One region of the Sphingomonas sp. PEI4 genome, then DNA from elsewhere that is predicted to be linked to it. Evidence: predicted binding sites of a transcription regulator. Region 1 holds the regulator's gene; each other region holds the start of a gene.
What was found. Region 1 encodes LexA, which represses DNA repair genes until DNA is damaged. Its sites were predicted from a motif close to GTTCCNCNCTTGTTCT; they were not measured.
Positions count from the first base shown of each region.

Region 1 (5,409 bases):
AGGATATCCTCGCGCGCCGCACCCAACCCGCCGCCGACCTCTCGGCAATGGACGGCTACGCGATCCGTTACGCCGACCTCCCCGGCCCTTGGAAAGTCATCGGCGAAAGCGCCGCCGGTCGCCCCTTCGCCGGCCAGGTCGCCGCTGGAGAAGCCACCCGCATCTTCACCGGCGCGGCGATGCCCGAAGGCTCCGACACGGTGATGGTCCAGGAAGAAGCCGAACGGGACGGCGAAGCCCTGATCCTCGCCGGCGAAGGCCCGACGACGTTCGGCCGCAACACGCGCCGCAAGGGACTCGACTTCTCCACCGGAACTCGCCTGATCGCCGCCGGCGACCGCCTCAGCCCCGCGCGCATCGCAGTCGCAGCGACCGGCGGGCACGGCAGCCTCGCCGTCAACCGCCGCGTGCGCGTTGCAGTTGCCGCGACCGGCGACGAACTCGTCCCCCCCGGCTCGATCACCGACGGCATCGCGCTCCCTGAATCGAACGGCATCATGCTCGCCGCGATGCTGGCCGACATGCCCGTCGACGTCATCGACCTCGGCATCCTCCCCGACAACCTCGACGTCCTGCGCAACGCCTTCGCCAGCGTCCAGGCCGACCTGCTCGTCACCACCGGCGGTGCATCGGTCGGCGATCACGACCTCGTCCGCCCGGCGATCGAAGCGGCCGGCGGTACCATCGATTTCTGGCGCATCGCGCTTCGCCCCGGCAAGCCGATGATGGCCGGCCGGATCGGCGGAATGATGGTGCTAGGCCTGCCCGGCAACCCGGTCTCGGCGTTCGTCACCGCTATCTTGTTCGTCAAGCCCGTCGTCGCGCACATGGCCGGCGCACGCGATCCGCTACCGCAGACGACGCACGCGCTGCTCGGCGAAGACCTGCCTGCGAACAACGCCCGCACCGATTATCTCCGCGCCGAACTCAAAGACGGCAAGGCCTATGCGTCCACGATACAGGACAGCTCGATGCTGCTGACCTTGGCCCGGTCGACCTGTCTGATCGTTCGCCCCGGCAGCGCTCCGATCGCATTGGCCGGCGAATCGGCGGAAATCCTCGTTATCGCGTGATACGGACGCTTGACGGCGTTAATTATGTTCCATAGAAGTTCCTCGTCTGTTCCGGACGGAGAACCGCCATGCTCACGCGCAAGCAGCACGAACTCGTCTGCTTCATCAACGATCGCCTCAACGAAACCGGCGTCTCGCCGTCGTTCGAGGAGATGAAGGACGCGCTCGACCTCAAATCGAAGTCGGGCGTCCATCGCCTGATCAGCGCGCTTGAGGAGCGCAACTTCATCCGCCGCTTGCCGAACCGCGCCCGCGCGCTCGAAGTGTTGCGGATGCCTGAGCGTGCGGAAAAGAAGGCGCAGGCGAAGGCATCGAATGTAAAACCCGCGTCCGCCGCCGTACCGCACCCGGCGAACGACGTCGTGGAGATACCTCTCCACGGCCGCATCGCTGCCGGCGTCCCGATCGAGGCCTTCGAAGGCAGCACGATGCTCGCCGTCCCCGCCGCGCTCCTCGGCACGGGCGAGCATTACGCGCTCGAAGTCTCCGGTGACTCGATGGTCGAGGCCGGCATCCTCGACGGCGACTACGCCCTGATCCGCCGTACCGAGACCGCTCGTGATGGCGAGATCGTCGTCGCTTTGATCGAGGACAGCGAAGCCACGCTCAAATACTTCCGCCGCGAAGGCGCCATGGTACGCCTCGACCCTGCCAATCGCGCCTATGACCCCCAACGCTATGCCCCCGCCCAAGTCCGCGTGCAGGGCAAGCTCTCCGGCATTCTCCGCCGCTACGACTGAGTAGCGGGTATCGAGACGCGTTTGACATCAAGGCGGTGCGGCGGATGAAAAGCCGATGTGGATGCCAAAGCGACCGGTAGTGACGGCCGTTCGCGTAGGCCCCGACAAAGGCCGGAGCGTTGCTCCAGTCGTCATAACCGGTAGTGCGGGATGTTATCAGTGCGTAGCATCGACACTCGACTAAGATGCTCGTCCTCTGGATCGGAGCAACGCCGTCTAACGATCGGTTTGCAGTCGCGCTCATTCCGTAACGAACCTCGGCGATTTTGCGTCTGCAAAAGCGGGTTGTACAAGGTGGCGCGCCTAAAGCAGACAATTCGCCGGTTGATGGAGCTACGCGTTTCCCGGTTGTCGCCCATGCCGAGGATTGTGTTGACGATGGCGCTGTCAGAGTCACGGACGGCAAGTCTAGCGAACAGCACCAAGGCCGCCGCTTAAGGCGGGTGATACCTTGTGCTTGAAGAAGCATGCAGAGCGGTTCGCCAATGGCGTTGGCAAAAGAAGGGATGTGCGATTGATGCCTCACCGTGCCGAGGCATCCTTCAATCCAGTTTCATCACCCGGTTCGCCAGACACAGGCTCGACAAGTTCGCCTGCTCGGGGCCTGTCGGTCATGCCCACGCGAGAGCGAACCAAAGGGGGGCTTTGGGTACGCCAGGAAAAATAGCATCGAACCTTTCATCGCGATCGGAGCATCGCGATGCGCACCACGCGCCTGCCCGAGCAATCATCAACCTATGGCATGAATGTACCGCTTCACACACTGCATGTTGCGCTTTCCGGATTTCAAACCCATAGATTGGAAGAGGCCATTTCCGTCCCGAGATTGGGTATGTCGAACGCTGGCCCGTACAATGACTTAAGGTTCGCCCGATGACTTCCGATACCGCAATGGGCCCGCTCGACCAGCCCGTCACCGTCCATATCTGGCGCGAGAAATACCGCCACGGTAGCGAGGCAACGCCGTCCGATACGTTCGCGCGAGTCGTCGGCGGCGTCTATGCGAACGACGATGCGGCGCAGGCCGCCAAGGCGCTTGGCGCGCTCGAAGCCCGCGACTGGGTACCGGGCGGACGCATCTTCGCAGGCGCAGGCACGACCAAACGCGTGACATGGATCAACTGCTTCGTCTCGCCGACGATCCAGGATTCGATGGACAGCGAACCCGGCCTACCCGGTGTCGGGATCATGCCGGCACTGAACGTCGCAGCGTTCACGCAGCAGCAGGGCGGCGGCATCGGCATGGATTTCGGTACGTTGCGCCCGGACGGCGCGGTCGTCGGCCGGACCGGATCGATCTCGTCGGGCGTGATCCCGTTCATGGCGATGTGGGACGGGATGTGCGTCACGATCCGGTCGAGCGGCTCTCGGCGCGGCGCGATGATGGGCGTGCTGCCGGTCTGGCACCCCGACGTGTTGGCGTTTATCTCCGCCAAGACGCGCAAGGATTTCTTGAAGAACTTCAACGTGTCGGTAACCGTGACGGACGACTTCATGGCGGCACTGGAGGCCGGCGCGGACTGGGACCTGGGCTTCCACGTGCCGCGCGCGGACGGCGAGCATGTCGCGGTCGGCGAGAAGGACGGGCGGCCGTGGTACGTCTATCGCCGGCTGCCCGCCGCCGAGCTGTTCGACCTGATCACGCGCACGACCTATGACTATGCCGAGCCCGGCGTGATCTTCATCGACCGCGTCAACCGGCTGAACAACCTCAACTATTGCGAGACGATCGCCGCGACCAATCCCTGCGGCGAGCAGCCCCTGCCGCCCAATGGCGACTGCGATCTCGGCCATGTGAACCTTGCCAACATGGTACTGCACCCGTTCACGCCCGAAGCGGCGGTTGACTGGGACCGGCTGCGTAGCGCAGTGCAGGTCGGCGTGCGGTTCCTGGACAATGTCCTCGACACCTCGCCCTTCCCGACGCCGGAACAGCGCGCCGAAGCGCTCGCCAAGCGTCGCATCGGTCTCGGCTATACCGGCCTCGGCAATCTGCTGCAGCAGATGCGGGTGCGCTATGGCCGCGCGGCGACAACGCTGGTCGAGGAGATCGGCAAGGCGATCGCGATCGAGGCCTATCGGACGTCGGTGGCGCTGGCACGGGAGCGTGGCACCTTCCCTGCCTACGACACCGAAGCATTCGCGCGCGCACCGTTCCTGACCAAGCTGCCGGTCGACCTCGTCGCGGACATCCGCACTTACGGTATCCGCAACGGCGTGCTGCTAACGCTCGCGCCGACCGGGACGACATCGATCTTCTACGGTAACGTCAGCTCGGGCGTCGAGCCGACCTTCAGCTGGCATTACGATCGCGCCGTCGTGATCGAACAGACCGCGACCGACCAGACGCTCGAGCGCTTCGAGGTGCAGGATTACGGCTGGTATTTGTATAGCCGGATGCCGGGCTTCGATCCTGCCGCAGCCCTGCCCGACTATATGGTCACCGCGCTCGAACTGTCGGTGGACGATCACATCGCCGTCGCCGCCGCCGCGCAGGCATGGGTCGACGCGGCGATTTCGAAGACCATCAACTGCCCTGCCGACATGCCGTACGAAGCGTTCCGCGAGGTCTATCTGACCGCGTACCGCGAGGGCATGAAGGGCTGCACGACCTATCGCCCGAGCGGCATTCGCGGCTCCGTGCTGTCGGTGAAGAGCGACACTGCCGAGCCTGAGCCGGTCGTCGCGCCGCCCTCTGTCACCGCATCCGACGTGCTGACCCGCCCGCAGGTGCTGAGCGGCAAGACGGTGAAGATCAAGTGGCCGATCGACGGCGAGAATTACTACCTCACGATCAACGATTATGTGCATCCCGATGGCCGCCGCGTGCCGTTCGAGATCTTCATCTCGACCAGCTCGGTTGAGAATTTCGAGACGATGGCGGCGCTCACCCGGACGCTGTCGGCAGCGTGCCGCCGCGGCGATGCCACTTTCCTGTTCGAGGAGCTGGAACGCGTCCATTCGCCCAAGGGCGGCGCGCTCGTTCGCCTGGATCACGAAACCAAGGGTAGCTACGCACCCAGCCTGATCGCCCTGATCGGCCGCATCCTGCGCCAGCATTCGGAGCCCGAGCCCGCACTCGCGCTGGACGCAACCGGCGAACAATGCCCGAGCTGCAAGCGCCATACCGCGCATATGCTGGAGGGATGCCTGACCTGCTACCAATGCGGGTACAGCAAATGCGGGTAAGCGGTTGATGAGCAAGGCACAATCTGTGGAAGTCCGAAACCGATAGTGCCTTGCTCCGTCGTTTGACGGTTCTTCGTTGCCTCGACCAGCTTCATGCATCCCCACTCCCGAGTCCGGCCGTGAGTGGCCGGGCGATCGCGTCTTGCAAGCATGAGACCGGTTGACGGCTGACGACGTTGTCGCTTTCATGATGCGAAATGGCTTGCCAACATCTGGATATGATAGAGGATTGCCGGATCAAGACGGATATTCTGTCATGGAAATCCGTCAATCCATGGCTCGGTCATTGCGAACGAGCGGGGATGGCGATGAGAGGCGGCATTTGTGATTGATCGTCGGACGATAATGACGGGCGGGGCAGCGCTCGCGCTGATCCCGGGGTTCACGGGTCTGGGCGCCAAATCCCC
Region 1 is NZ_CM155258.1:566,427-571,835, forward strand. It holds gene AC1MLZ_RS02460 (molybdopterin molybdotransferase MoeA) at 1-1,073, shown strand, start outside; gene lexA (transcriptional repressor LexA) at 1,142-1,813, shown strand; gene AC1MLZ_RS02470 (adenosylcobalamin-dependent ribonucleoside-diphosphate reductase) at 2,687-5,002, shown strand; gene AC1MLZ_RS02475 (endo-1,4-beta-xylanase) at 5,327-5,409, shown strand, end outside.

Region 2 (5,409 bases), 1.3 Mb from region 1:
CGGTATGCTTGGCGCGCCGCGCTCCTGACCGCCGAACCAACCGAAACCGCCCGCATAACCGCCAAGATCGCCAACGGCCTTCCGCCAAAAGCTCACCGCTGAAATCCTTCTCCCACCGGAAGAGGGAAGGGCCGACACCTTCCAAAGCCCGTCACCCCAGCGAAAGCTGGGGTATCCCACGAGGCACGCACCACCCGCCCCACACGAGATCCCAGCGTCCGCTGGGATGACGGGTGTTTGTTGGCTAAACCCGCCCGCAGCACTGTCGTCAGGATGACGGACGCTGGAGAGTGCACCTCCAGTTGCCAGCGCCCCGCGGTCAGCTAAGCCAAGTCCAAATCCGCTGAACCTCGAGACCCAAAATGCCCGCCATCACCGAACCCGCCCCCGCCAAGATCAACCTGGCCCTCCACGTCCGCCGTCGCCGCCCCGACGGCTATCACGACCTCGAAACCCTCTTCGCGTTCGCCACCGACGGCGACATCATCACGGTGGTACCCGCCGAGGCCAACACCTTCACCATAACCGGCCCCTTCGCCGCAGCACTCCTCCCAAACACCCCCCCGGCGAAGGTCGGGGCCCAATTGGGAACGGCAAATGACGAAGCACCCCGCGCGCCCAACGCCATCCCAAGCCACGCCCCCTGGCAAGGCAACCTCGTAACCGCCGCAGCCGACGCCTTCACCACCGCCTTTGCCCCAAACACCCACCACGCGATAATTCTCGAAAAGCACCTCCCCATCGCCTCGGGCATAGGCGGAGGCTCAGCCGACGCCGCCGCCACTCTCCGAGCGCTGGCCCGCCTCCACGGGATCTCGACAACCCACCCCCGTCTCCACGAAATTGCCGCAAAGCTCGGCGCAGACGTCCCCGCCTGCCTCGCCAACCGCACCACGCTCGGCACCGGCAAAGGCGACACTCTCACGAACCTCGAAGGCCTGTCCGGCACCCCCCTCCTGCTCGTAAACCCCGGCGTCGCCGTCTCGACCGCGGCAGTCTTCAAGACCTGGGACGGCCAGGACCGAGGCCCGATCCCCGACGGCACCCTCCTCGACCGCGCAAAAGCCGGCCGCAACGACCTCGAGCCCCCCGCGCTGGCGCTAGCCCCCGAAATCGCCCAGGTCCGAGCCCTCCTGGACGCAGCACAAGGCGTCCTCCTGTCCAGGATGTCCGGCTCCGGCGCCACCTGCTTCGCCCTGTTCGAAACCCCCGAAGCCAGAGACACCGCCACAACAACTGCCCAAGCCAACGGCTGGTGGACACTCGCAACGACTTTGGCCTGAACGAAACGACACCAAACGATCAGCCCCCGCGATGGTGCGGCTACGCGATGGCGCGATCACCCCACCTCCGTCATCCTGACGAAAGTCAGGATCCAGAGCCGCAAATCAAACCGCCCGCCACGGACTCGTATCGAACCCGCCCACGAGTCGGCCAGTGCCAGAGCCTATGCCGAACAATCCGAACCGATCTCGACCTAATCACCCAGCCCGTTGGCCCGTAACCCGCACATTTTTTCGGCAGGTGACCCACCCACAGGCACCCACCCGGCGGAGGCCGGGGCCCAATTGGGAAACGTCGCTGACGGACAGCCGCACTTCGTTACTCCAACTTCTTCACCCAGCCTCCGCCGACGGGGCAGCTATCCAATTCAGGCAGGCACCAGCTCGTCTCGGGCTGTTGCTCCGCGACCCTCCCCAGACCCAGCCACCGCAAAATTCCCGCAAAAACCCAACGTTCCCTACTTGTTCCATAAGAACAAAGAGAATACATGGCGTTTGACGCGTTGAATGGCACGCGCGCTTGCTTTAGCGATGGGAGCTTATCAATGACCGCTAATCTGAAAGTGATCGACACCGGCATGGCAACCGCAACCAACGACCGCCAGAAGGCGCTCGACGCCGCGCTCGCGCAGATCGACCGCGCCTTCGGCAAGGGCTCGGCAATGCGCCTGGGCTCGAAGGAAACCATGCAGGTCGAGGTCATCTCGACCGGCTCGCTCGGGCTCGACATCGCACTCGGCGTCGGCGGCCTGCCGCGCGGCCGCGTGATCGAGATCTACGGTCCGGAATCGTCGGGCAAGACCACGCTCGCGCTCCACGTGATCGCCGAAGCGCAGAAGGGTGGCGGCACCGCGGCGTTCGTCGATGCCGAGCACGCGCTCGACCCGGTCTACGCCAAGAAGCTCGGCGTCAACATCGACGAACTGATCGTCTCGCAGCCCGACACCGGCGAGCAGGCGCTCGAGATCGTCGACACGTTGGTCCGTTCGAACGCGATCGACGTGCTCGTGGTCGACTCGGTCGCAGCGCTCGTGCCGCGTGCCGAAATCGAAGGCGAGATGGGCGACAGCCATGTCGGCCTCCAGGCCCGCCTGATGTCGCAGAGCTTGCGCAAGCTCACCGGCTCGATCAGCCGCTCGCGCTGCATGGTGATCTTCATCAACCAGCTCCGCATGAAGATCGGCGTCATGTACGGCAACCCGGAGACGACGACCGGCGGCAACGCACTGAAGTTCTACGCCTCGGTCCGCCTCGACATCCGCCGCATCGGCGCGATCAAGGCCGGCGAAGAAGTGACGGGCAACCAGACCCGCGTGAAGGTCGTCAAGAACAAGGTCGCCCCGCCGTTCAAGCAGGTCGAGTTCGACATCATGTACGGGCAGGGCGTCTCGAAGCTCGGCGAAATCCTCGATCTCGGCGTAAAGGCCGGGCTCGTCGAGAAATCGGGCGCGTGGTTCAGCTATGACAGCGTCCGCTTGGGCCAAGGCCGCGAGAACTCGAAGACCTTCCTCAAGGACAACCCCGAAACCGCCGACCGCCTCGAAAAGCAGATCCGCGCCCGCACCGAGAAGGTCGCCGAGGAAATGATGGCCGGCCCCGACGTCGAAGACGACGCCTAACCCCCTAAACCCCTCTCCCTAAGGGGAGAAGAGGGAGGGGCCCATTGCCCTCGCAATGGGAGGGTGAGGGCACGCGGTGAATGGTGCACGCGCATGATAGCCGAGCACGTGTACGACCGATGATGCAAAACCGATGATGCAAAGACGTAGTGAACTAACACCGCGCCAGCCATCCCCAGCACCACCCCGGCGAAGGCCGGGGTCCAATTGGCAAGGCGGCTCAAAGAAGTCCCGCACCAGGCCAAGCTCCCTCGCGGCAAAAAGCACCGTACTGGCGCGTGAACACCGTCCCCCCCTTGTTCTCCCGCGAAGGCGGGAGCCCAGCCTGGATCCCCGCCTTCGCGGGGAAACAACGAAGCGCAGACTGCCGAGCAAAGTAACGCAACGGGCTCCGCGAAACCTCCAAATACCCAACGCCAAACCCACGCCAGCGACTATACTTCCTATACTTCACTCCAAACCGCAGCCCCAGACCGCAACCATAAAGTACCCCAACCCATGACCACCGCCTATGACTGGACCGGCAGAATAGGCGACGTCTGGGCTGAAGAATGGCGCCGAACCGACCGCAGCTTCACCAACCTGACCCCACATTTGAACGCAGCGATCCTAGCCGCCGCGCCCCCCCGAACCCACAAGATCATCGACATAGGCTGCGGCGCCGGCGCAACCACTTTAGCCGCCGCGCAAGCCCTCCCGAACGCGGTTGTAACCGGCATAGATCTCTCGCCAGCCCTGATCGAGATCGCCAGACACCGCGCCGCAACCCAAGCCAATGCCAGCTTCGAATGCGCCGACATCACCGTCGCCGCCCCGAACCATGCCCCGACAGACCTCTACGTCTCGCGCCACGGCGTGATGTTCTTCGCAGACCCCATCACGGCCTTCGCTACCTTGGCCAAAGCCGCTGCCCCCGGCGCGACGCTCGTTTTTTCCTGTTTCGCCGAACGCGCCGCCAACTGCTGGGCGACCGAAACCATCACTGCAACCGGCGGCGACGCAGACGCCCCGGCAAGCACCGCACCCGGGCCCTTCGCATTCGCCGATCCAACCTATGTCGCGACGATACTTGAAAACGCCGGCTGGCACGCCGCCCGACCTGAGCGCATCGACTTCGCCTACCGGGCAGGCGAGGGCGTCGACCCCGTAGCCGACGCCGTCGACTATTTCCGCCGCATCGGCCCCGCCGCCTCCGCCATTCGCGACGCCGCCCCGGAGGAACGCGAGCGCCACATCGCGCGTCTCACCCAGGTCTGTGAACGTCACGGCAACGGCGCCACGGTGGAATTCCCCGCCGTCGCCTGGATCTGGACGGCGAGCAAATCGGCCGGATAAACGACAGGGGAGCCAGCATGATCATAGTCCACCACCTCGAAAACTCGCGATCACAGCGTATCCTGTGGATGCTCGAGGAACTCGGCCTCCCCTACGAGATCAAGCGCTACGAGCGGAACAGGCAGACCATGCTCGCCCCGCCCGAACTCAAGAAAGTCCATCCGTTAGGCAAGTCGCCGGTTATCGAGGATGCCGACGTCCAAGATGGCCAGGTCGTCGCCGAAACCGGCGCGATCGTCGAATATCTCGTCGACAAGGCCGACGGCAAACTGGGCGCGCCCGCCAAACGCGCCGACGCACTCCGCTACCGGTTCTGGCTCCATTACGCGGAAGGCTCGATGATGCCGCCGCTGCTGCTGAAACTGGTTCTCGGGCGCATCCCGATCATGGGCAAGGTCGCGGTCAAGAAGATCCAGCCGATGATCGACGTCCATCTCGACTATGTCGAATCCGAGCTGTCGCAGCGCCCCTGGTTCGCCGGCGCCGATATGACCGCCGCCGACATCATGATGAGCTTCCCCCTCGAAGCCGCGCGCAGCCGCGGCGGCCTGAACGATTCGCGCCCCGCGACGATCGCCTGGCTGGCCAAGGTCCACGCGCGCCCCGCGTACCAGGCCGGCCTAAAAAAGGGCGGCCCCTACGCCTACGCCTGACGGGTGGGGCACAGCCGAAGCGTTGGGTGAAGCGAAATCCCATCCAAATCCGTCATGCCGGGCTCGTTCCGGCATCCACGGTTCCACATGATCAAGGGGTATGAGTTCTCGGAACGATGGACCCCGGAACAAGCCTTGGATGACGGGAAGACCCGAAACGCGGTCTTCAAACTTTCGCGCTGTAACGACACCCCTCCCCTTCAGGGGGGGGTATCGACTGGCACCGCCGCTTGGGAAAACACACCCCAACCCTCCCCTGAAGAGGAGGAAGCCGTGATGGATTAACCTGAAGTCATCGCACTCTAAGCTTGCCCCGGCGTAATCTTCTCATAGCTGTCGATATTGGTTTTCGGCCCATGCCCGGTCGGCGCCGCCGGCGGATCACGGTCGGCCGGCTCACGCTCGTCAAGCCCGCCCTCCCACTTCGCCACCACAGTCGCCGCTACCGCATTGCCGATCACGTTCGTCGCCGAGCGCCCCATGTCGAGGAAATGATCCACCGCCAGGATCAGCAGGATG
Region 2 is NZ_CM155258.1:3,414,364-3,419,772, forward strand. It holds gene AC1MLZ_RS15785 (tetratricopeptide repeat protein) at 1-102, shown strand, start outside; gene AC1MLZ_RS15790 (4-(cytidine 5'-diphospho)-2-C-methyl-D-erythritol kinase) at 363-1,283, shown strand; gene recA (recombinase RecA) at 1,829-2,902, shown strand; gene AC1MLZ_RS15800 (class I SAM-dependent methyltransferase) at 3,401-4,237, shown strand; gene AC1MLZ_RS15805 (glutathione S-transferase family protein) at 4,255-4,890, shown strand; gene AC1MLZ_RS15810 (dicarboxylate/amino acid:cation symporter) at 5,193-5,409, opposite strand, start outside.
Region 2: the regulator LexA is predicted to act here: its motif matches at 1,737-1,752, upstream of recA (recombinase RecA).

Region 3 (5,409 bases), 340 kb from region 1:
AGGAGGCGATGATGTTCGGTCGCCCGGTCGTCGCCTGCGCCGAGGACCCGAGCGCGCGGCTGTTCATCGGCGAGAGCGGGGCAGGGCTGCTCGCGAGGACCTGCACCGGTGACGATCTGGCGACGCAGGTGCAGCGGCTGATCGAGGATCCGGCGCTGCGCACGCGGTATGCGGCGGCCAGTCGTCGCGCCTCTGGGATGTTCACGCGTGACACGCTCGGCGCGCAGACGGTCGCGGTCTATCGCACCGCGACGGAATCGAAGGCCGCGAGCAGCAACGCCTCGTCCTCGGGTCGGCCCGCACCGGCCGACATCGCCTCGTAGACCCGCGTCCGCTCGCGCACCCGCTCGCCGTCGAGCCGGTGTTCGAGCGCACCGGCCAGCGCCAGCGAGCTTTCGACGAACGGCAGGACGGGGCGTTCATGGACGCGACCGGCGAAGCGGATGTCGCTGCGGTTGAGACGGTACTGGATGTCGGGATACGATGCCGATTGCACGCCATCGACCATGTTGCGGCGGGGCAAGCCGAGCGACCGCAGTCCGTCGCGGTCCGCCGCCGCGACCAGCCAGCCGAGCGCGTCGAGCAAGGCGGCGTCGGGCCGCTCGTCGGTATCGATCTGCAACACCCAATCGGTCTGCACTGCGTCCTGGAGGCGGTTGCGTTGGCCCGCGAAATCGCCGGCGAGCGGGTGATGGGCAACCTCGATCCACGGGAGACGCTCGGCGAGTTCACCGGCCTCAGCTGCCGTACCGTCGAGCAGCACGACGATTGTGGGGAAGGCGTCGCGGTAGCGGGTGGCGATCTCGACGATGTCGGCGCTATCGGCGGGGCGCGCCATGATGCCGAGCCCTGTCGCGTGAGGCACGGTCGTCGCGGGAGTCGCATGCGCTCGACCGGGACGGTAATCCGGCGGGAAGCGGACATCGCCCCGCGCAACGGCGACCGGCTCCACCGCGAATCCGAACCGCCATGCCGCGTTCCGCAACCCTGCCGGGTCGAGCATCCAGCGCTCTGCCGGATCGCCCTCCAGATCGACAAGCCCGCTTTCTAGCTTTGCGACGATCTCGTTTGCAACCGCACCGACTTCGCTCACGTCGCGCACCAGCAGGCGGCAATGGCTACATTCGCACCAGTCCGCACGCGCGCGCCAGTCCCAGTTTCCGCATATCGAGCATCGTAATCGCATGGTTCCGGCAACCCGCCGCGCGGGCGAGCGGTTCCCCACGGCGCTCGTCGCCACCCGGCCTATTGCCCCTTACCGCAGGATAACGGGGGAGCGCTCAGTACCCGAGCGCATGCGCCAGCGTCAGCAGGAGCCAGTATAGCCCGCCCGACAGCAGCATCGCCACCGGCAGCGTCATCACCCACGCGAGTGCCATGTTCATCACGGTCCTGCGCTGCAACCCGGCGCCGTTCGCGACACTCGCGCCCGCAACGCCCGACGACAGGATGTGCGTTGTCGACACCGGCATGCCATACTTCACCGCCAGCAGGATCGTCGCTGCGGCCACCAGTTCGGCCGACGCGCCCATTCCGTAGGTCAGGTGCGTCTTGCCGATCCGTTCGCCGACGGTGACGACGATCCGCTTCCACCCGACCATCGTGCCCAGCCCGAGCGCCAGCGCGACCGTCACCTTCACCCATGTCGGAATGTACCGCGTGCCCTGTTCCAGCTTGCCGCTGTAGCTATTCAGCGTCGTGATCTCCTGCGCGGTGAAGCGGCTCTGCGCGGCCTTGTCGGCGGCGATCAGCTTGGTCGTGTCGAGCACCAGATACATGTCGTTGCGCAGGTTGGGCGTCGCCGCGGCCGGCACCTTGCCGAGCGAACCATAGCCCGCGATCCGGCTCGATACGTCGTCCGACAACGTCGCCAGCGCACCATAGACGACCGGATCGGCAACCCGCTTCGATTTCAGCGCCTGCGTGACGGCGGTGCGGGCCGCACCCACGTTCGCCGGCGTGCCGTCGGCATGCGCGACATACGCCGCCGATGCCGCCTGCGCTGCCTGGACGAACGCCGGGGTCGCGCTTTCCGGCATGGTCCGGTTGAGCGCATAGGCGGTCGGCGCGCAGCCGATCAGGATGAGCATGATGAGGCCCATGCCCTTCTGCCCGTCATTGCTGCCGTGCGCGAAGCTGACCGCGGTGCAGGTGCCGATCAGCAGCGCACGGATGCCGCGCGGCGGTGGCGTCTGGCCCTTGGGTGCCTCGTACAGCGTCTTGTCGCGCAGGAACCGCTTCATCACGAGCAGCAGCAACAGCGCGCCGACGAAGCCGATCACCGGGCTGAACGCGAGCGCGGAGAGCACTTTCCACACCTGCGTCATGTCGACGCCCGACGTTCCGTCCGAACCGCCGCTGATCAACTGGTTGGCGAGCCCGACGCCGAGGATCGACCCGATCAATGCGTGGCTCGACGAATTGGGCAGTCCGACCGCCCAGGTCGCGAGGTTCCAGAGGATCGCCGCAAGCAGCAGCGCGAAGATCATCGCGAACCCGCCCGCGCTGCCGACGTTGAGGATCAGGTCGACCGGCAACAGCGTGACGATCGAATAGGCGACCGCCCCCGACGACAGCATCACCCCGAGAAAGTTGAAGAAGCCCGACCACACGACCGCGAACGGTGCCGGCATCGAATGCGTGTAGATGACGGTGGCGACTGCATTGGCGGTGTCGTGAAAGCCGTTCACGAACTCGAACCCGAGTGCGATCAGCAACGCGAGCGCGAGAAATGCGAACGCACCGCCCGCCAACGTCTCGCCGACCTGCGCGGTATCGGTGGCGATGCTGATCCCCGCATAGGCCAGTCCGCCGAGCAGTATCGCGAAGAATATCCATCGCCCCGACGGATGCAGCGAATGATCGAGCTTCGGGCCGCTACGGGGCGCCGAAGCGATCGCATCCGCGGTGAGTGTGGTGGTAGCCATATCGCGTGCAGTCGGCCCTAACGGTGACAACTTTATGACAGGCCCGGTCAAGACGTCGCGGGGGGCTGGCCCGAAGACGGGGCGGCAGCCGTGCCGCCCCGTTCGCGGGTCATCGCGCTGCGACGATGCTCGCCAGCTGCACGCCGTTGCGTCCGAGCAAGGCCGCGACCTGGAGGCCGGCGTCCTTGGTCATCTCCCGTCGGCATTGCTGCGAGTCGCCAAGGGCGTGGAGGCCGGCGGTACGGGGTGCGCATGCGGCGTTGATCGCGGATTGCACGCGGCGCCGGAATGCCGTCCGCCCGGCGTCCTTGGTCAGGTCCAGGCCGGCATGGCTGACGCGTACGGAAACCGGATCGCGCAACGGGTCTGCCGCAACGCTGGTGGAAAAAAGGCAAGCGCCGACGATCGCCGCGCAAGCGACGCTGATCGAGATCTTCATGATGATGTCCTCAAATGGTCCTGCGGTCCGCACGCTCGATAGCGCGCGGGCAACGGCTTGCGTCTCGTAAGACCTTTCTGAATGCGGCCTCTGCGATCACGAACCACGTTGCTGGCGCGACGCCTACGCCGCGATCGTTACGCTTGCGCGTCGCTTCCGAGACGATTCGAGGGCAGTGTGCGTTTCAGGATCAATTCGACCGGCGGCGTCGTCAAACGGACAAGGAGACCGGCCACGACCCCCGTTTCCTCGAACGCCGACCCAAACGCGCTGCGGGACCGAGCAAATCGCACGGTCAGCCATATAAAATAGCACGGTCTGGCCTCTCGCCCGCTACACGCCGCCATCCAGACCGCGTCGGTCACATGCCCGGATATCGATCGAACGCTGGCAATGCGGCTACGTCGGTCATCCACGCCAACCGTTCCGCGACCTGGATATGCGCGCCCGGCGCCGCGGCTTCGGGGTCGTCCAGCGTGCACGACTGGATATCGATGATTCCCGGCAGATAGGCGGCGTTGGCGTAGAACAGCCCCGTTCCGCATTGTCCACAGAACTGCCTTCGTCCGCTCGCCGACGATTCGTAGGTCACCGGATCACCCGAAACGGTCACCTGCTCGGTCTTGAACGCGATCCAGCCGACCATCGGCGCGCCTGCGCTGCGACGGCAATCGCCACAATGGCACAGCGCATGATGCTCGGGCTCGCCCGCCGCGACATAGCTGATCGCCCCGCAATGACATCGTCCCGCCAGCATGCTCGCCTCCTTATGATGTTCCTGACTTGTTCCACGTATCGTCGACCTGTGCAAGCCATACCCGCTTGCCCGATCGGCCGCCGTTCCCTACCTGTTCACCGGTGAACCACATCGCCCCTACGTCCGCGCCGCAAGCAGAGCCTCCCTATCTCCGCGGTCTCAATCCGCCGCAGCGTGAGGCAGTGTTGACCACCGACGGCCCCGTGCTGATCATCGCCGGCGCCGGCACCGGCAAGACCGCGGCGCTGACCGCGCGTCTGGCGCACCTGATCTTCACCAAAAAGGCGTGGCCGTCGGAGATCCTCAGCGTCACCTTCACCAACAAGGCCGCGCGCGAGATGCGCGAGCGCGTCGGGCGGCTGGTCGGTGACGCGGTCGAGGGCATGCCGTGGCTCGGCACCTTCCACGCGATCGCTGCCAAGATGCTGCGCCGCCACGCCGAGCTGGTCGGGTTGCAATCGAACTTCACGATCCTCGATACCGACGACCAGTTGCGGTTGCTGAAACAGCTGATCCTCGCTGCCGACATCGACGAGAAGCGCTTCCCGACGCGCAGCCTCGCCGGGCTGATCGACCAGTGGAAGAACAAGGGTCTCGTCCCCGCCGACATCGATGCGGGCGAGAGCGAACGCTATGCCAACGGTCGCGGCGGCGAGCTGTACCAGCAATACCAGACCCGCCTGATCGCGCTGAACGCCTGCGACTTCGGCGACCTGCTGCTCCACATGCTCGTCATCCTGAAGACGCACCGCGACGTGTTGAGCCTGTACCAACAGCGCTTCAAATACATCATGGTCGACGAGTATCAGGACACCAATTCGTCGCAATATCTCTGGCTGCGGCTGCTCGCGCAGGAGCGCAAGAACATCGCCTGCGTCGGTGACGACGATCAGTCGATCTATTCGTGGCGCGGTGCGCAGGTTGAGAACATCCTGAAGTTCGAGCGGGATTTTCCGGGGGCGAAGGTCATCCGGCTGGAGCAGAACTATCGCAGTACGCCGCATATTCTGGGCGCGGCGTCGGGCGTAATCGCCAACAATGGCGGGCGGCTGGGGAAGCAACTCTGGACCGAACTCGACGTTGGCGAGAAGGTGAAGGTCATCGGCGTCTGGGACGGCCCCGAGGAAGCGCGGCGGGTCGGCGAGGAGATCGACATCGTCCGCCGCTCCGGCAAGAGCCTCGACGACGTCGCGATCCTGGTGCGCGCGCAGCACCAGACGCGCGAGTTCGAGGACCGCTTCATCGCGATCGGCATGCCGTACAAGATCGTCGGCGGCTTCCGCTTC
Region 3 is NZ_CM155258.1:910,634-916,042, reverse strand. It holds gene AC1MLZ_RS03920 (glycosyltransferase family 4 protein) at 1-323, shown strand, start outside; gene AC1MLZ_RS03915 (glycosyltransferase family protein) at 239-1,102, opposite strand; gene AC1MLZ_RS03910 (inorganic phosphate transporter) at 1,281-2,927, opposite strand; gene AC1MLZ_RS03905 (UrcA family protein) at 3,037-3,366, opposite strand; gene AC1MLZ_RS03900 (GFA family protein) at 3,728-4,123, opposite strand; gene AC1MLZ_RS03895 (ATP-dependent helicase) at 4,225-5,409, shown strand, end outside.
Region 3: the regulator LexA is predicted to act here: its motif matches at 4,141-4,156, upstream of AC1MLZ_RS03895 (ATP-dependent helicase).

Region 4 (5,409 bases), on a different replicon from region 1:
CAGCCAGAATTGTTCAAGCCCCATGCCTGGGTCGATGCGCTCGATGCGCAGCTTCAGCAGCCGCAGGAGATGTGAGACCTCGCGGGTCGGCCGAGATGTGCCGACCGCGACGATCTGCTCGCTGCCGTCGACGCACAGGCCAGTCAGGCGCAGCGACCTGGCACCAAGCCCCTTGGTCTGCAGCAGCTCCGCAAGGTCGCGCAGGAGGTCGCCCATGACCTGCTCGATCGCCTCGGCTGTGCTAATCGGCTCCAGTAGCCGACGCTCGACGGCTGGCACCTCCGCATCCTCGCGCGGCGTGATCGGCTCTGCCATCCCACCTAGAGCCTGATCGAGGCGAGTGATGGCGGCCAAGCCAAGCCGTCGTGCCAACGGCCCGCGCGCGACCGGCAGGAGATCCGCGATCCGCTCAAAGCCGAACTTGCGCGCCGCAGTGAGCGCCGTCGGTCCCAGGCGCAGCGCGGCGACCGGCAATGGGCTCAGCGCCTCTACCGTTCCGCGTGGTTCGACGCGGGTAAGATCGTCCTTTCCGAAGCGGGCCAGCGCGTGCGCAGCGCCTGGCGTGTCGGCTACCGCAACACGGGCTGTGAAGCCGGCGCGACGGCAGAAAGCCAGCAGGCGACCGCAGAACCGCTCTTCTCCGCCATGAAGATGATCGCAGCCGGCAAGATCGATCCAAATCCCGTCTGCCGGCGTCACTGCCGCAATCGGCGACCAGCGTCGAACAGCCAGCAGCGCAAGGCGATCGAGTAGCGCGGCGTCGGCTTCAGGATCGGCCGGACGAAAGTCGAGATCTGACACCAGCGCGCGGGCGTGCGTAGCCGCCATGCCTGCGTGAATGCCGAGAGCCTGCGCGCCTGTGCAAGCAGCAACCACCTCCTCGCGTCGCCCAACCTTTCCAACCAAGGCAAGCGGTGCAGATACGGTGATTTTAATATTAAGACGCGATGCAGAAACTATCGGCTTCGACGGGTTCGCCGATTTATAGGGATGATTGGCTGCTTCCGATCGCCGACCAAGCTCGCGCATGGGCGGCTTTGCATGGACTGGTAGCGCGGCGATCTGCGCCTCAACGTCACCACGTGATTGCGCACCCTCTCGCGCCCAACGGGCACCAGGCCGCCATCCGCCGCCCCGCGGCACCGAACAGGCACCCGGATCGTCGTCGACCGGCTGTTGCAGGGCGGGCCGCTCAGGCAGCCGCGTAGCGGGCCGTTCCAGCCGTCTCAGCCGCTCGATGGCTAAGTTCGGCAGGAACAGCGAGACGACCCGTCTCATCGCTGCCCTCCACTATCAGGGAAAAGCCCTCACCGCCGCGCTGCCGCGCCAGTTCGACCGACCATCTCGCTCTTCCTACACCCGCGACTTCCAACCGTGCCGAACGCGCGGAGCCGATCCGCCAGCGCGTCCACGCGGCGGACGGTTCGGAAAGAGGATCCTGATCACGGCCGCGGCGACGGCGAAGGAGCAGCACCGGCATGTCAGCTTCAGCCGCCACCAGCTGCAGGCGGCGGGTGGCGACCATCGACACCTTGCTTGCCTCTGCGACGATCGCCGATGGCGTCCCGTCGCGAACCGCGTCCTCGATCACGGCGAGCAACGCCGCGTCATCATATGGCTGAGCATAAATGACATCTGATGAGGACAGGCCTGCCTGCGCCAAAGCCGGCGCGTACAGGTCGGTGCGGCACGTGGCCCACAACACAGGGCCGCTGGCATTGGCAGCTTCACGCGCCGCAATGCCAGCAAGGAACAGCGTCGTTGCGGCATCATCCACGAGCGACGCGCTGCGCGCCGTCGCCTCGTGAAGTGCGCCGGCACGCAAACCCTTAGCCCCAAGCCGGCCGTCGATCGCGGCCACGCCGAACGGCAGCACGCGGTAGTCGGTCACCGGCGTGGCGATCGTCCGCAGATGAGCAATGCTGGTTGCGAGGGACTCGGAGGCGGGGGACATCATGTTCTTACACTCTACTCGTTCCCTTTATGTTCCGTTACCATCTCCAACATTGCAAGCGCTTTGATCGTCCCAATCCGGGCAAGAGGCTTGCCTTTCCCCTCGGCTCACGAAGGGAACGAAAAATATACGTAGCGGCAACAAACCACGAATTATTCGCTTCCGTTTCGATTTTGGGTGACTCATAGAATCGTCATGCCGATCCGCCCCGAGAACCGCTGGCTCTACCCGATCGACTGGCGGCAGCTGTCGCAAACGGTCCGGTTCGATCGTGCCGGCTCCCGATGCGAGGGGTGCAGCCGGCCGCATCTGCGCCGTGTGGTCCATCTCGGCGACGGACGGTGGTGGGATGCCGATATCCGGTGCTGGCGGTCGAACCGCGGCAAGCGGATCTCGATGAAGGCCGGGTTCGCGCTGGCGTCGGTCCGGGTGACCTATGTCGTCCTGGCCTGCGCGCACCTCGATCATGATCCTGGCAACAGCGCGCCTTCGAACCTCAAAGCGCTATGTCAGCGCTGCCACATGATCCACGATGCGGCCGAGCATCGCTGGCAGCGCTGGTGGAATGTCTTTCGGCTCCGAGCAATCCGCGATCTCTACGAGGATCCGCGCGTCACCCGCGAGCGCATCGCCGGCCGCTAGAGATCGATGTTGCGGGTCCGCATTGCTTCGGCTGCGAGATCGGCGATCGGCCCCTGCCCTCCAGTCGCCTCATAGACTTCGGCGACATCGTGATCCGCGAGCGTATCCAGCATGAGACGAACCGCCGCGACGCTCGCGTCGTCCAGTACGGTCTTTGTCTCGTCGTTCGCCATGGCTAAGGTCCCGCCGGTGTTTCCAACGGAGTACGAATAGCATGAGCTGAGTGAACTGGTTAAGGGCGTCGCGGAAGCGACCGGTTCGAACGATGCCGATGCAAAGAAGGCGATCACGGCCGTGTTTGACCAGATCGCGGCAGCAGCCGTGAAGGGCGAAGAAGTTTCGATTCCCGGCTTCGGCAAGTTTGCCGTGAAGGACCGCACTGAGCGCGACGGTCGTAACCCCGCCACGGGCGAGCCGATGAAGATTGCAGCATCGAAAAAGGTTTCGTTCGCTGCCGCCAAGGGCCTGAAAGACAAGCTCTGATGAACGAGGGCCGGCGATCAGTCGCCGGCGCCGATGGGAGGCGCGGATGTGCAATCGTTACAGGCTGACGGCGAAGCAGGCCGACGTGGCTGCTACATTTGGCATCCGCCCTTCCTACGAGCCGGACGAGACCTACCCGGCTGCCGACATCTTTCCCACGGGTAAAAAGACGCCGTTCTATGGCCAGGTCGTCGTTCAGGACTGCGCCGATCGAAAGATCGAGCGGATGGAATGGGGCGTGCCAACCCAGGTGCCGAGCAAGCGCGATCCGGCGGTCAAACTTACCAAGTATGTGACCAACGTACGCAATCTCAGTTCCAGCTTCTGGCGGTCAATGCTGACTACGCCCGCACGCCGCTGTCTGGTCCCGGTGACGGCATTTTCCGAGTTCGGGATCGCGCCCGGCGAGGACGGAAAAAAGCCGCTGCACTGGTTCGACGTTCCTAGTCGCCCAATCTTCGCCTTTGCCGGCATCTGGCGTCCGACGGAACGCGGCAATGCGTACGGATTCCTGACAACAGAGCCGAACGCGATCGTGGCGCCGATCCACCCCAAAGCTATGCCTGTCGTTCTTCATGATGACGACTACGATCGTTGGCTATCGGCACCGTGGGAAAACCTGAAGGATCTTGTGGCCTCCTATCCGTCACAACTGATGCGGGTCGGTCTTTAACGACTTCACTGCGTGAGGGGTGAGTCATCGGGCTCGACTGTGTCGGTGCAGTTAAGGATTACGTCCACAGAAGGAACCTAATCGAGACCGGCGCGGTCGTCGCTCCGGCGATGTTGGCGGACGCAGCGGTGATGCTGAAGGACATGAGCGCCTGACCATGGCGCCCGTTCAGCGGGTCGGACTTATCCCTGAACACAGAAGTTCGACGATGTCGTGCGCGACCTGTTGCGCCGACATCGGCCCCTCCGGGCGGAACCAGCGCGCGGGCCAATTGAGTGCGCCCGCTAGCGTGAACGCTGTCAGCCGCACGTCCTTCACCGCGGCCGATCCGTCGGCGACCGCCTCCTCGATCATGCCGCGCATCGTCCCGTCAATCTCGGTCTTCAGCGCGAGGAACTCCTTGCGCGCGCTGGACGACAGCACCTCGTCTTGCGTCCGGACGACGCACCGGCCGAAATCGTCCATCGTCACCTCGGCATAGAGCCGCAAGAACGCCTTTAGCCGGTCGAGACCGTCCCCGCCGGTCTGCTGGGACCGTTCTGCAGCGCCGCGCAACTGCTCCAGCCCGATGCGGACGCACTCGAACAGCACCTGATCCTTGTTGCCCAGATAGTGATAGATCACCGGTTTGGTCACGCCAAGGCTCGCCGCCACGTCATCGAGCGAGGTCGCGTGGAAGCCGCGCTCGTTGAACATCTTCACCGCCGCCCGCAGCAACGCATCGCGCTTCTCGATCCGCAGCGCCTCGCGCGCCGCCATTGACGGGAACGGAGAGGCGGCGGGGGATTGAGTAACAGGTGGGGCAGGCATCGCCCTTCTTGACACAGGGCCGGCGTCGCGCGCAACTACCCACTAGTAGAGTTCATACCAGACCGTACAACGATGATGCTCACTGACACCCAGACTGCCGTGAAGGACGCCATGCGCGCGTTCTCGCAAGAGCGTATCCGAACGCAAAGCGCTGTGTCCGACATCCAGCGGATGGTCATCGCCCGCGCGCTCTGAAACTTACGAAGGAAGAAGCATGTCCACCGATCCCGTCATCATCGCCAGCTATGCCCGTACGCCGATGGGCGGCTTCCAGGGTGCGTTGTCTGGCGTCACCGCAGTCGAGCTCGGCTCGACGGCGGTTCGCGCTGCGGTCGACCGCTCCAAAGTCGACCCGGCGATCATTGACCGGATCTATATGGGCTGCGTGTTGCCCGCGGGTCTTGGCCAGGCGCCTGCGCGTCAGGCCGCGCTCGGTGCCGGTTTACCCAATTCGGTCGAGGCGACCACCGTCAACAAGATGTGCGGATCGGGCATGCAGGCGACCATCATGGCAACCGAGGCGCTGATGGCGGGCACCGTCGACGTCGTGATCGCGGGCGGCATGGAAAGCATGACCAACGCGCCGTTCCTGCTCGCCAAGCATCGCTCGGGCGCGCGGATCGGCCATGACGTCGTGTCGGATTCGATGATGATGGACGGCCTCGAGGACGCCTATGAGAAGGGCAAGCCGATGGGCGCCTTTGCCGAAGAGACCGCCGGCGAATACCAGTTCACCCGCGAGGACCAGGACGCATTCGCGATCGAAAGCCTGACGCGCGCCAGCGCGGCGATTACGGGCGGCGGCTTTGCCGACGAAGTCGTTCCTGTGACGGTCAAGACGCGTGGC
Region 4 is NZ_JBWXPI010000002.1:82,743-88,151, forward strand. It holds gene AC1MLZ_RS19500 (Y-family DNA polymerase) at 1-1,029, opposite strand, end outside; gene AC1MLZ_RS19505 (ImuA family protein) at 1,193-1,954, opposite strand; gene AC1MLZ_RS19510 (hypothetical protein) at 2,150-2,596, shown strand; gene AC1MLZ_RS19515 (hypothetical protein) at 2,593-2,769, opposite strand; gene AC1MLZ_RS19520 (HU family DNA-binding protein) at 2,816-3,079, shown strand; gene AC1MLZ_RS19525 (SOS response-associated peptidase) at 3,126-3,752, shown strand; gene AC1MLZ_RS19530 (oxidoreductase C-terminal domain-containing protein) at 3,779-3,907, shown strand; gene AC1MLZ_RS19535 (TetR/AcrR family transcriptional regulator) at 3,921-4,511, opposite strand; gene AC1MLZ_RS19540 (hypothetical protein) at 4,635-4,757, shown strand; gene AC1MLZ_RS19545 (acetyl-CoA C-acyltransferase) at 4,777-5,409, shown strand, end outside.
Region 4: the regulator LexA is predicted to act here: its motif matches at 1,975-1,990, upstream of AC1MLZ_RS19505 (ImuA family protein).